DNA from 3 places in the Staphylococcus sp. IVB6181 genome. Region 2 is predicted to be linked to each of the others. Evidence: predicted binding sites of a transcription regulator. Region 2 holds the regulator's gene; each other region holds the start of a gene.

Region 1 (4,296 bases), 980 kb from region 2:
GCCTGATTCCATTACGTTCACGATGTTAAGTGAACCTAAGTTACAAGAAATATCGCGTTTGATTTCATCTTCAACACCGTAGTCATTGATGATTGAAGTTTCTTGTAATTGGAAGATTTCAGTACATAAGTTACTCATTTTGATTTGGCCGATATTTGAATTGGCATGTACTTTGTTTGCGTTATCTTTAAACATTAAATAAGGATAACCTGATTGCAATTGTGTTTGCGCAATTGTATTCAACATTTCGCGCGCATCTTTTTTGCGTTTTAAGATGTTAGGGTTCTCAACCATTTCATCATAATATTTATCTAAATCGATATCATCTAATGTTACGCCGTATTCGTTATATACAGTGTGCGGCGCAAACATATAGAAGTCTTTGCCTTCTTTAGCAAGTTCGAAGAATTTAGCAGGCACAATTAAACCTGTTGAAATTGTTGATAAACGGATGTCTTCGTCTGCGTTTACTTTTTTAGTATCTAAGAACTCTTCAACATCATAGTGGAAGATATTAAGGTAAACCGCACCTGCACCTGGTCTTTGACCTAATTGGTCTGCATAGCTGAAGCCGCCTTCAAGTGATTTCGCAACAGGCAATACGCCTTTTGCGACACCTTTGATGCCTTTGATTGCTTCGCCGCGTGCACGAAGTTTAGATAAGTTGATCGCTACACCGCCGCCGATTTTACTTAATTGTTTTGCTGTTGAATCAATAAAGTTGATAGAGTTCAAGCTGTCATCTACTTCTAATAAGAAACATGAAACTAATTCGCCGCGACGTGCACGTCCTGCGTTTAAGAATGTAGGTGTTGCAGGTTGGTAGCGTTGTTCAATCATTGATGAGATAAATTGTTTAGCTTGTGCTTTGTCGCCATCCGCTAAATAAAGTGCAACAATTGTAACGTGCTGCGAATAGTCTTCAAGATATTGCTTTTTATCATTTGTTTTCAAAGCATAGTCTTTGAAGAATTTGCTTGCTGACATATAGCTTGCAAATTCGAATGGAATACTGCGTGCATATTCAGTAATTTCTTCTAAATCTGCTTCGCTGTATTGTTTGAATACATCTACATAAAAGTCATTATCTACAAGATAGTGCAAACGTTCGATTTCTGTATCGAAATAAATCGTATGATCTTTGATTTCTTCTAAATAAACCGCTAAAGCTTCTTGGTCTTTTTCTAAGTTGAAGAAACCATCTTCTTTACGCTTTGTAACCTCGTTATTTAATTCAATATGATTGTACTGCTTTTCGTTCATAGTCTTCATATAATTGCCCCACCTTATCATTAAACTCTTCTACATCTTTCTTTGTACCTTGTACTTCAAACTTCATTAATAGCGGAACGAAATATTCTCGTGAAATGGTTTCGCTGGCTTTCGCAAAGTTTTGGCCCCAGTTGCGATTACCGCTTCCAACAACACCTCTGATCATATTTCCGTTATTTTTCAAAAATGTTTTAACTACATCTGGCACTTCTCCAAAACCAATTGTACTAGTGACCAATATATAAGGTTCATCAACGCGCACTTCTGCACAGTTGTCATTTGTAATTTCTAAAGTATTCTCAAATTCAGTTCTTCCTATAAATCGTCTGACGTTACCAGTAAATGAAAAATATACTACCTTCATTGAATCACCCGCTTTCTTATAAAGAACGCGCTCACTCGTCACATAGCGTCATGCACTTTCTTTCTCATAATTAAAAAACATGCCAGGCTGCCTTGCTGGTATTGCTGTATCTTAAAGGAGATGTTGTGACTGCTGCATGTTTTAATTTGATTTCGATATGTTAATGCATTGATCCTTAACACTACATGTTGTGTTGAGATGATTTTATTCACACTACTGGGCTTTCTCTTTCTTGATAGAGTAAAGCTTTTGCTTGTTATACCTGTATACTGCATATCCTCTTGCAATCACAGGGTTGTATGCCTTTTCTTAAATGAGCAGAAATATCAGGTTAAACCCCTAACCTGTATTCTGTTCTTTCAAGTTATGTGTGAAATTGCCAAAAAGAAGTGAAATATTATTTTCATTATTTTGGGTTCAACCACAATATATAGTGTTGGCTTTCGTTCTTCAATACTATATTATGTGATTCATTATACCGAACACACATTATAATTTCAAAGAGAATAGCCCCTCTAAAATTTATTTAAATTTGTCAAAATTGATAGAAGTAGCGTCACCGCTATGCTTAGACTTCTTATTTTTTATTAAAAATCCTTTCAAAATAAATAATTGTAATTTTGCCCTTGATTTTTAGAAAATTTGTGTACACCTTGTCATCATAAGATTTCTCTCAATCCCACCATGAAAGGCTTAACGCAATACTTTAATAAAAATCAACTAATTCATATATTCAGTCGGTTATGCATAACTCAATCTATAACAAGAACATATGTTCGATTAAAGTATAACGATTCTTGATGTCTTTTGCAAGTGCATATAGGCACTTATTTTGATATATGCTAAGATGATATACGTTAAGTTTTGAGGAAAGTAGAGGAGAAAGTATGGATTCTAAATTAAAAGGTATTATTGCCATACTCGTTTCAGCGATCGGCTTTAGTTTCATGTCGCTGTTTTTCAGACTTGCAGGCGACTTGCCTGTCTTCCAAAAGTCTTTAGCAAGAAACTTGGTTGCCATGCTGATTCCGTTGTATTTCTTATATAAATATAAACAACCTATGTTTGGCAAATTAAGCAGTCAGCCCCTATTGATTTCACGTTCTACACTCGGTTTAATCGGTGTGCTGCTCAACATCTACGCGATTGACCATATGCTTTTAAGCGACGCAGATACATTGATGAAGTTGAATCCGTTTTGGACGATTCTGCTCAGTTTGATTTTCTTGCATGAGAAAGTCCGCAAATATCAAATTACCGCAATGCTGGTTGCGATTGTCGGCATGTTGTTTGTCGTACAGCCGCAATTCTCATCTGAAATGATTCCAGCTGTTGCCGGATTATTCTCAGGTATCTTTGCTGCTTCAGCTTATACGTGTGTACGCGCATTAAGCACAAGAGAAGCACCGTATACTATTGTCTTTTACTTTTCATTCTTCTCAATTGTAGCTTTAATTCCATTTGTCCTATTTACTTATCAACCCATGTCAGGCCTTCAAATTATCTACTTGGTCGGCGCAGGTTTATCAGCAGCTGTCGGACAAATCGGTATCACCCTAGCCTATAGTTTCGCACCAGCAAAAGACATTTCAATCTTTACGTATGCTTCTATCATCTTCACAGCATTGATGGGCATCGTGATTTTCGGAGAATCGCCGGACTTATATGCTACACTAGGCTATGTAATCATTATCAGTGCAAGCTACTATATGTTTGAAAAAGCACGCAGACAAAGTAAAAACCATCCAAAACCGCAACATAAAGGAGGAAAATAACCGTGTCACAACAAGGACGCAAAAAAGAAGATTTGCAAGACATTACATTGCTCGGCAATCAAAATAACCAATATGATTTCGACTACCGACCTGATGTCTTAGAAACATTCGATAACAAGCATCAAGGCCGCGACTATTTCGTTAAATTCAATTGTCCTGAATTCACTTCGCTTTGCCCTATTACGGGACAACCGGATTTTGCGACAATTTATATTTCATATATTCCAAATATCAAAATGGTAGAGTCTAAGTCACTCAAGCTTTATTTATTCAGCTTCAGAAATCATGGTGACTTCCATGAAGATTGTATGAATATCATTATGAATGACTTGATTGATTTGATGGATCCGCATTATATCGAAGTTTGGGGCAAATTTACGCCGCGCGGCGGTATTTCTATTGATCCTTATACGAATTACGGCCGTCCTGATACTAAATATGAGGAAATGGCAGAGTATCGTATGATGAATCATGACTTGTACCCTGAGAAAATTGATAACAGATAATTTCATACGTGATTTAATAGCAGCAACCTGATTAATTTCAGGTTGTTTTTTATTTTTATGGAAGCGGATTCGTTCTTTTTTGTTCAAATAATTTAGTAATTTTACGATTTATTTTTCAGAATTTTCTTGTATCTGCACATTGAATAGATTAAACTTATTTTTAAGTCACACCGAGGGGGAAGATTATGAATAAGAAACAATACACACGCGAAGAAGTCATAGAAAGTACACCACGAACAGGTTTCTTTGGGCATCCTAAAGGACTAAGCACTTTGTTCTTTACTGAGTTTTGGGAGAGATTCAGTTACTATGGTATGAAAGCCATTTTAGTGTACTATCTGTACTACTCTGTAGCTAAAGGCGGATTCGGATTAGATGA
Region 2 (4,296 bases):
AACAGTTAAAATTGGGTAAATATAAGAATAAACCGATTAAACAGGTCATATTGGATCATAAAGTCATAGCAGGCTGCGGCAACATTTATGCTTGCGAAGCTTTATTCAATGCGCGTATTCATCCTAAACGCACGGTACAATCTTTAAGTCAAAAAGAACAGCAGCGTGTGTTTGAAGCAGTCGTGGATGTTTTAGCATTAGGCATTGAACAAGGCGGTACAAGTATATCTGATTATCGCCACGCAGACGGAAAGACCGGCCATATGCAAGATTACTTGAATGTATATAAGAAAAAGGTATGTCCGGTATGTAATGGTCCGATTGAAACAGAAGTGATTGCAGGAAGAAACAGTCACTTTTGTCCAAACTGTCAAAAATAAATTGTGAACGAGGGAGATTTTAATATGCAAAAGGTAATAGGTCTAACTGGCGGAATCGGAACTGGAAAATCTACTGTTTCCGAGTTGTTAGCAGTACACGGCTTTAAAATTGTAGATGCTGATATTGCGGCGAGAGAAGCGGTAGAAAAAGGTTCTGAAGGTTTAGAACAAGTCCGCCGAACTTTCGGAGATGAAGCAATAGATGAAAATGGCGAAATGAATCGTAAATACGTGGGCGAAATTGTGTTTAACGATGACAAAAAGCGCGAAGAACTCAACCATATCATTCATCCGATTGTGAGAGAATTGATGGAAAAACAAAAAGAAGCATATCTGGAACAAGGCTATAATGTCATCATGGATATTCCGTTGTTATTTGAAAATAATTTGCAAGATACTGTAGATGAAACTTGGCTGGTATATGCTTCTGAGAGTATTCAAGTGGAACGTTTAATGGAACGTAATGATTTAACACAAGAGGAAGCCAAAGCACGTGTTTACAGTCAGATTTCAATAGACAAAAAACGCCGCATGGCTGATCATGTGATTGATAATCGCGGTACACTATTGGAATTAAAACAAAACCTAGAAGCATTGCTTGTACAAGAAGGCTATATTAAGAGCTCTGAAGAGGTTTAATTCAGTTTCAATAACAATGTAAATATGAAATCAAAAATTGCTTATCATTAATGATAAGTAATTTTTTTGTTAATTTTGATAAAACGCTTTCATTTTTACGTAAATATGCTATACTTATTCCATAAAGTATAACACATATAAAAATCGAGGGGTGCTTTTTATGACAACGAATATTGCAATTAATGGAATGGGACGCATTGGACGCATGGTTTTGCGTATTGCTTCTAAAAATGATGACTTAAATGTGGTAGCAATCAATGCGAGTTATCCTCCAGAAACAATTGCACATTTAGTAAAATACGATACAACACATGGAAAATATGACGGTGAAGTTGAACCGACAGAAAATGGTATTCGTATTGATGGTCATGATATTAAATTAGTTTCAGATCGTAATCCAGAAAATTTACCTTGGAAAGATTTAAATATTGACATTGTCATAGAAGCAACAGGAAAATTCAATCATGGCGACAAAGCAGATGCGCACATTAAAGCAGGTGCTAAAAAAGTATTATTAACAGGTCCTTCAAAAGGCGGCCATGTACAAATGGTTGTTAAAGGTGTAAACAACGAAGACTTAGATGTTGAAGAATACGACATCTTCAGTAATGCTTCTTGTACAACAAACTGTATCGGTCCAGTAGCTAAAGTATTAAACGACAGCTTCGGAATTGAAAATGGTTTAATGACAACTGTTCACGCGATTACAAACGACCAAAAGAATATTGATAATCCGCACAAAGATTTACGTCGTGCGCGTTCATGCAACGAAAGTATTATCCCGACTTCAACAGGTGCAGCAAAGGCATTGAAAGAAGTTTTACCTGAATTAGAAGGTAAATTGCATGGTATGGCATTACGTGTGCCGACTAAAAACGTTTCACTTGTTGACTTAGTTGTAGACTTAAAACAAGATGTTACAGCTGAAGAAGTTAACAAAGCATTTGAAGATGCTGATTTAGACGGTGTATTAGCAGTTTCAGACGAACCGTTAGTATCAGTAGACTTCAATACAAACCCTAACTCAGCAATCGTTGATTCAATGTCAACACTTGTTATGGACGACAAGAAAGTTAAAGTTATCGCTTGGTACGATAATGAGTGGGGTTATTCAAACCGTGTCGTTGATATTGCAGTTCAAATTGGTGAATTGTTAAAGACTAAAGAAACAGCAACAGCTTAATTGATACTGCTGTCATAAATTTTTGACCAGTTAATTGGAAGTAGGGCTCCAATTAACTGGTTTTTTCATGTCTTAGTTTCCTTTCTTTTGTGACAACAATTTTTATAGTATAATAGGCCTAATCAATAAAAGAGGTGAAAATGAATGAAATGCCCTAAATGTAATTCGACACATTCTCGTGTAATAGATTCCAGACATGCTGATGAAGCTAATGCCATTCGCAGACGCCGTGAATGTGAAAATTGCGGGACTCGTTTTACCACATTCGAACATATTGAAATGAGTCCATTAATCGTTGTGAAGAAAGATGGTACGCGTGAACAATTTTCACGTGATAAGATTTTAAATGGGCTAGTTCGTTCATGTGAAAAGAGACCAGTAGGCTATCAGCAGCTTGAAGATATTACCAATAAAGTTGAGTGGCGCCTAAGAGATGAAGGTCAAGCAGAAGTTTCTTCAAGAGAAATAGGCGAACATGTGATGAACTTATTAATGCACGTAGACCAAGTATCTTATGTACGGTTTGCATCAGTTTATAAAGAGTTTAAAGATGTCGATCAATTACTTGCGTCGATGCAAGGTATTTTGCAAGAAAAGAATAAACGGAGTGAATCATAATCATGATGCGTCAAAGTGATTTCGGTTTACGACCTCAAGATCCTTTTAAAGTATTGCAAGCTGAAAAACTATCTGAAGCACAATTAGAAGTGCTTAATCGCTTATTTACGCCGTTAATCGGCACAACAGCTATCGGTGTATACCATTATCTGTCGCAGTTTGCGTCATATCCTGCTGAAAGTAATAAAACACATTATGTGATTATGAGTGAACTGAAGATAAACTTAGGCGATTTCAGAGAAGAGATGAATCGTTTAGAAGCGATAGGGTTAGTCAAAACATTTGCCAAACATAACGAGCAATATTCACAGTTTGTCTATCAATTAATAGAACCTCCCACATCTAAGAAATTCTTTAATGATCCTATGTTGTCTGTCTATTTGTATAAAGAAGCAGGCGGTAAAAGATTCCATGAATTAAGACGCTATTTTGAAAGCACTCCCATTAATTTAGATGAGTATCATGAAGTGACGCGCAATTTTACAGATGTATTTAAAGTACCGAATCATGTATTTGAACAGATGGATACAACCAATTCGATTACGGAAACACCGCGATATGAAGGAATGAATTTAGAGCGGATTCAGTTTGATTTCGAACTGCTGTATCAATTGCTGAGCAATCATTTTGTCAGTGCTGAAATTGTTGAAGAAAAATCTAAGCATCTTATTACACAATTAGCAGTATTATACGGCATCACTCCTGAAGGTATGAAGAACTTGATTTTAAAATCGCTGACAAGTGCACAGAAGATTTCGTTTGAAGAGTTGCGTAAACAAGCGCGTGCCTATTATGCGATTGAGCATGAAAATCAACTGCCTTCATTAGAAGCTAAAGCAGATATACCAAATGCTGCACCAGCAAAAGAAACTGCGGTATCGCTGACAACAATGCCTAAAACAGACGAAGAGTTTGAAGCGTGGTATCAACTGTTAGATGAAACCAGTCCGGTAGATATGTTAACCAGCTGGTCAGATTCAGAACCGACACCAAGTCAAAAGTATTTAATTGAAGACTTGATTGTTCGTGAACAGCTGCCGTTTGGAGTGATAAATATCTTGCTGCAATATGTAATGCTGAAAAATGATAGTCAGCTGCCTAAAACGTATATCTTGGAAATAGCTTCGAATTGGAAGAAAAAAGGTTTCAGTTCGGCAAAAGAAGCCTTTAAGCATGTCAAGTCGATGCAGCAATCGCAAAAAGAGAAAGCACAGCAGCCGCAAACCTATAATAACCGCAGCAAGTTCAATAATTATAGAAAGCAAACGGTATCGAAAGAAATCACTCCGGATTGGCTGTTGAACAGACAGCATGAAAAACGCCGTAAAAAAGGCGAAAAACGAAAAGTAGATACACATGATGAACAATTCTTAAAAGATAGAGAAGCCTTTTTAAAACAATTAAATGAAACATGGAAGGAGGATGAATAAACATGAAACGATTCAGCAATATTATGCAGACATCACCGGATTTTCA
Region 3 (4,296 bases), 590 kb from region 2:
ATCGGTGTACATTACGTTGATGTCAGCGGCCGCGGAGGTACTAACTTCGTCAGTATCGAAAATGAACGCCGTGATTTAAAAGATATGTCTTATCTTCAAAATTGGGGACAATCTACAGTGGAATCTTTGCTTGAAAGCAAAATCGTTCAAAGTCATATGTCTGTATTTGCGAGCGGCGGTGTACGCAACCCGTTTGACGCAATAAAATGTTTAGCATTAGGGGCAGATGCGGTAGGCATGTCTCGTCCGTTCTTAGAACAAGTTGAAAACAACGGTGTAGAACAAACAATTGAGTATGTCGAAGCATTTATTGAACAAATGAAGAAAATTGCGGTAATGGCAAATGTGCCGAATATCGAAGCCATTCATAATTTAGAAGTAATTTATGATCAAAGTCTGCAAAATTGGATACAGCAGCGCAACTTAAATCAATAAGCACAACTTTTCGTTTAAACATAAGGAGAGCGGTTCAACTGGTAGAGGGTTGAACCGCTTTTTAAGTAACAAATTGGTTTTAGTATGGGCAATCACGAAGAGCAAGACAATGGTTTGCTCTGGTAACGCTTACACTAATTATAAGACATTATTTTGCGTAAAGCAATTAGAACATAAAAAATAAATTGAAAATATGAAATAAAAACACTGTAAAATAACTTAAAGGATAAATGCTTCAAAATAGTACAAAGTGGAAACATTTGGATATATTAAAGGTGAAAACTGACATTCAAATTCGTGAAAATCCATGTTAATTTTATGACATATATGATTTCTATGTCGTAAAGGAGGAGTTGAAGTGGGGCCGAGTTATTCACAATTAAAAGAAACTGTATCAGCCAAACCATTGTCTAAAGAGGAGGCACCTTTTCTGCACTACTATGATTTTAATGTGTCCGATCCAAGACGGGGTATCTGTGCAGAAAAGTTATTAAATAATTGGAACACAGCAGTTGGTGTCAATATCAACACAAATATTATTACGGCTGAACAGTACTTTTCTTTAGATAAGTTAGAAGATAATGTGAAATATCATTTAGTTGTTATAACACCTAAGACGAACACCGCTATGATTATTGACTTGAACAAAGAAATACGTTTTGAACTCGCAAATGCTGGGGAAAAATATATTTATGATGTTTCAGATTATCTTAAATGCGGTGAGAATCATATATATGCTGCATTTTTAAGCCGTCAACTTACGGACATTAAAATTAGAGATAAAGAAATAACAAACATAGATTGTTACATCTTAAAAGAATATTTAGGCCGATACGAAGAAGCACACCCATGTTAACAAGCGATGGCCTATATTATTGAACGTGACCCACTTCATGTCCGTAATTATTAACACATGTGTTTTCATGTAATTTGACAGTATAAAAAGATACAGCACTGCCGATTTATCGGGAAATAGGAGGTGATTGCTTACTGAAGCGGTCATCTCTTTTTTGTAAAACAAAATCCTGAAATAAATAGAATGGATGAAAATATAACCTTCATAATTAAGCCATAACATTTTGACATCTCTGTTAACAGTCATATTAAAACCTCCTAATTTCTACATATTGTGGTAATTTAGTATTTAGAACACAATATATAGTGAAGAAGGGGCGTTAATATGTTGAAGTTAGAAGAAAGCTTAAGTCGCTTAATCGATAAAGATCCGACTGTGGTGAATGAAAATGCGAATAAAGATAGTGCAACCTTTACAACGATGCGGGATTTGACTGCCGGGGTAGTTTCTAAATCTTATGCTTTAGAACATCTATTGCCAAAACATGTTGCAGAGGCGCACTTAAGCGGTGATATTCACTTCCATGATTTAGATTATCATCCATTTCAACCTTTGACGAATTGCTGCTTGATTGATATTAAAGGCATGTTGGATAAAGGCTTTGAAATCGGCAATGCGCAAGTAGATCCGCCGAAGTCTATCCAAACAGCGACTGCTCAAATTGTGCAGATTATCGCAAACGTCTCAAGCAGTCAATATGGCGGCTGTACAGTTGATCGTATTGATGAAGTATTGAGCCGATATGCAAAATGCAATGCAGACAAACATCGCAAAATCGGAGAAGCATTTGTTTATCCGGACAAATTAGAGGCTTATGTCCAAAAACAAACAGAAAAAGATATTAAAGATGCGATGCAAAGTTTAGAATATGAAATTAATACATTATATACCTCAAATGGGCAAACACCTTTTGTCACATTAGGATTTGGTTTAGGCACGGATACATATAGCCGTATGATTCAAAAAGCGATTTTAAAAACGCGTATCCAAGGTTTAGGACATCATCACGTGACTGCTATTTTCCCTAAACTCGTATTCTCGATTAAAAAAGGTGTCAACTTTGCGCCTGAAGATAAGAACTATGATATTAAACAATTAGCTTTAGAATGTTCAACGAAACGTATGTATCCGGACATTTTAAATTATGATAAAACAGTAGAAATTTTAGGCGACTTCAAAGCACCGATGGGCTGCCGTTCATTTTTACCGGCATGGCGCAATGAAGAGGGCGAACTTGAAAACAGCGGCCGATGCAACTTAGGTGTTGTGACGTTGAATATTCCGCGTATTGCGTTAGAAACAAAAGGCGATATGGCTGCGTTTTGGCGTTTATTAGATGAACGTATGGCACTCGTACATGATGCTTTAGTTTATCGCATTGAACGTATTCGTTCCGTAATTCCTAATAACGCACCGATATTATATAAAAGCGGCGCATTCCATCGACGTTTGACTGAAGATGGAAATGTCATGGATTTATTTACAAAGCAGCGTGCAACTATTTCAATAGGTTATATCGGTTTATATGAAGCCGCAACAGTATTCTATGGACCGAATTGGGAAACAAATCCAGAAGCGAAAACATTCACATTGGATATTTTGCGCCGAATGAAAGATTTCCAATATCAATGGACAGAAGAGAATGATATCTTCTTCAGTCTGTACAGCACACCAAGCGAATCATTGACAGATCGTTTCTGTCGTTTAGATACAGAGCGCTTCGGATTGATTCCTGATATTACCGGTAAAGGATATTATCAAAACTCTTTCCATTATGATGTCCGTAAAGCTGTATCACCGTTTGAAAAACTAGATTTTGAAAAAGACTATCCGTTCTTAGCGAGCGGAGGTTATATTCATTATTGCGAGTATCCTAAATTAACACATAATACCAAAGCACTAGAAGCAGTATGGGATTATGCTTATGATAAAGTCAGCTATTTAGGTACGAATGCGCCGATAGATAAATGCTACGAATGCGGTTTTGAAGGTGAATTCGACACTACAGCACACGGTTTTGAATGTCCGCACTGCCAAAACCATAATCCAGATACAGTAGATGTAGTTAAAAGAACGTGCGGCTATTTAGGCAATCCGGTTCAAAGACCTACGATTGAAGGCAGACATAAAGAAATTGCGGCACGTGTCAAACATATGAAAGGTACAGAGTAACAATGCTGTATGCACAAGTTGAAACAGGAAAAGGGTACATTGCTAAGATTGAAAAAGAGTCTTTTGTCGATGGCGAAGGAGTGCGATGCAGTGTTTATGTTTCCGGCTGTCCATTTGCATGCGAAGGTTGTTATAACAAAGCAGCACAGAACTTTACTTATGGTACGCCGTATTCAGAAACAACACTTGAAACTATCCTTGATTACTGTGAACCGGAGTATATTTCAGGCTTAAGTATTTTAGGCGGCGAGCCTTTCTGCAATATGGACATTGTTCTGCCGCTGATTGAAGCGTTCAGAGCACGTTTTCAGCATAGTAAGAGTATTTGGGTTTGGACAGGTTTTATGTATGAAAATTTAAAAGAAAATACAGAACAGCGAAAGAAAGCATTAAGTATGATTGATGTTTTAGTAGATGGTCCGTTTGTTCAATCACTTTATCAGCCTGGCCTTGCATTTAAAGGGTCTTATAACCAAAGAGTGATTGATGTACAAGCTTCGTTAAAAACACACTCTATCCGAACACTCGAAGCTTAAACTATTCAGTACAGCGAAGTTATTTTATGCAACTTAGGAAATACAAATACTAAAAACACAAAAGAAGCGGTCTTGCTCGATATTTGGGCAAGACCGCTTTTATTCGTTGTGGATTAAGATTGCCATGTCGTTTCAGAAGGGCGCATCTCTGATTTCTTCATGCGGGAGACATAAGGATTGCCTTCCACTGTAAAACGTAAAGGTTTATGTGTCCATTCGCCTTTATTAGGAATACCGATACGCGGACTTTCGACAATATGTTTAGGATATTTGCGTTCTTTTAAATTGATGGACAGA

The links. The regulator NrdR, encoded in region 2, represses ribonucleotide reductase genes. The targets are predictions, from matches to a motif close to AACACNATATATNGTGTT.
Region 1: a site for NrdR is predicted at 1,814-1,831, ahead of nrdI (class Ib ribonucleoside-diphosphate reductase assembly flavoprotein NrdI). Genes of this name have one in related genera too.
Region 3: a site for NrdR is predicted at 1,584-1,601, ahead of nrdD (anaerobic ribonucleoside-triphosphate reductase). Genes of this name have one in related genera too.

The regions. Positions count from the first base shown of each region.
Region 1 is NZ_CP095096.1:2,329,438-2,333,733, forward strand. It holds gene nrdE (class 1b ribonucleoside-diphosphate reductase subunit alpha) at 1-1,272, opposite strand, end outside; gene nrdI (class Ib ribonucleoside-diphosphate reductase assembly flavoprotein NrdI) at 1,235-1,636, opposite strand; gene MUA90_RS11415 (DMT family transporter) at 2,524-3,411, shown strand; gene queF (preQ(1) synthase) at 3,414-3,917, shown strand; gene MUA90_RS11425 (peptide MFS transporter) at 4,103-4,296, shown strand, end outside.
Region 2 is NZ_CP095096.1:1,351,109-1,355,404, forward strand. It holds gene mutM (bifunctional DNA-formamidopyrimidine glycosylase/DNA-(apurinic or apyrimidinic site) lyase) at 1-380, shown strand, start outside; gene coaE (dephospho-CoA kinase) at 405-1,019, shown strand; gene MUA90_RS06585 (glyceraldehyde-3-phosphate dehydrogenase) at 1,180-2,202, shown strand; gene nrdR (transcriptional regulator NrdR) at 2,347-2,820, shown strand; gene MUA90_RS06595 (replicative helicase loading/DNA remodeling protein DnaB) at 2,823-4,250, shown strand; gene dnaI (primosomal protein DnaI) at 4,253-4,296, shown strand, end outside.
Region 3 is NZ_CP095096.1:756,570-760,865, forward strand. It holds gene fni (type 2 isopentenyl-diphosphate Delta-isomerase) at 1-435, shown strand, start outside; gene MUA90_RS03295 (hypothetical protein) at 794-1,291, shown strand; gene nrdD (anaerobic ribonucleoside-triphosphate reductase) at 1,616-3,463, shown strand; gene nrdG (anaerobic ribonucleoside-triphosphate reductase activating protein) at 3,466-3,999, shown strand; gene MUA90_RS03310 (DNA-3-methyladenine glycosylase) at 4,113-4,296, opposite strand, start outside.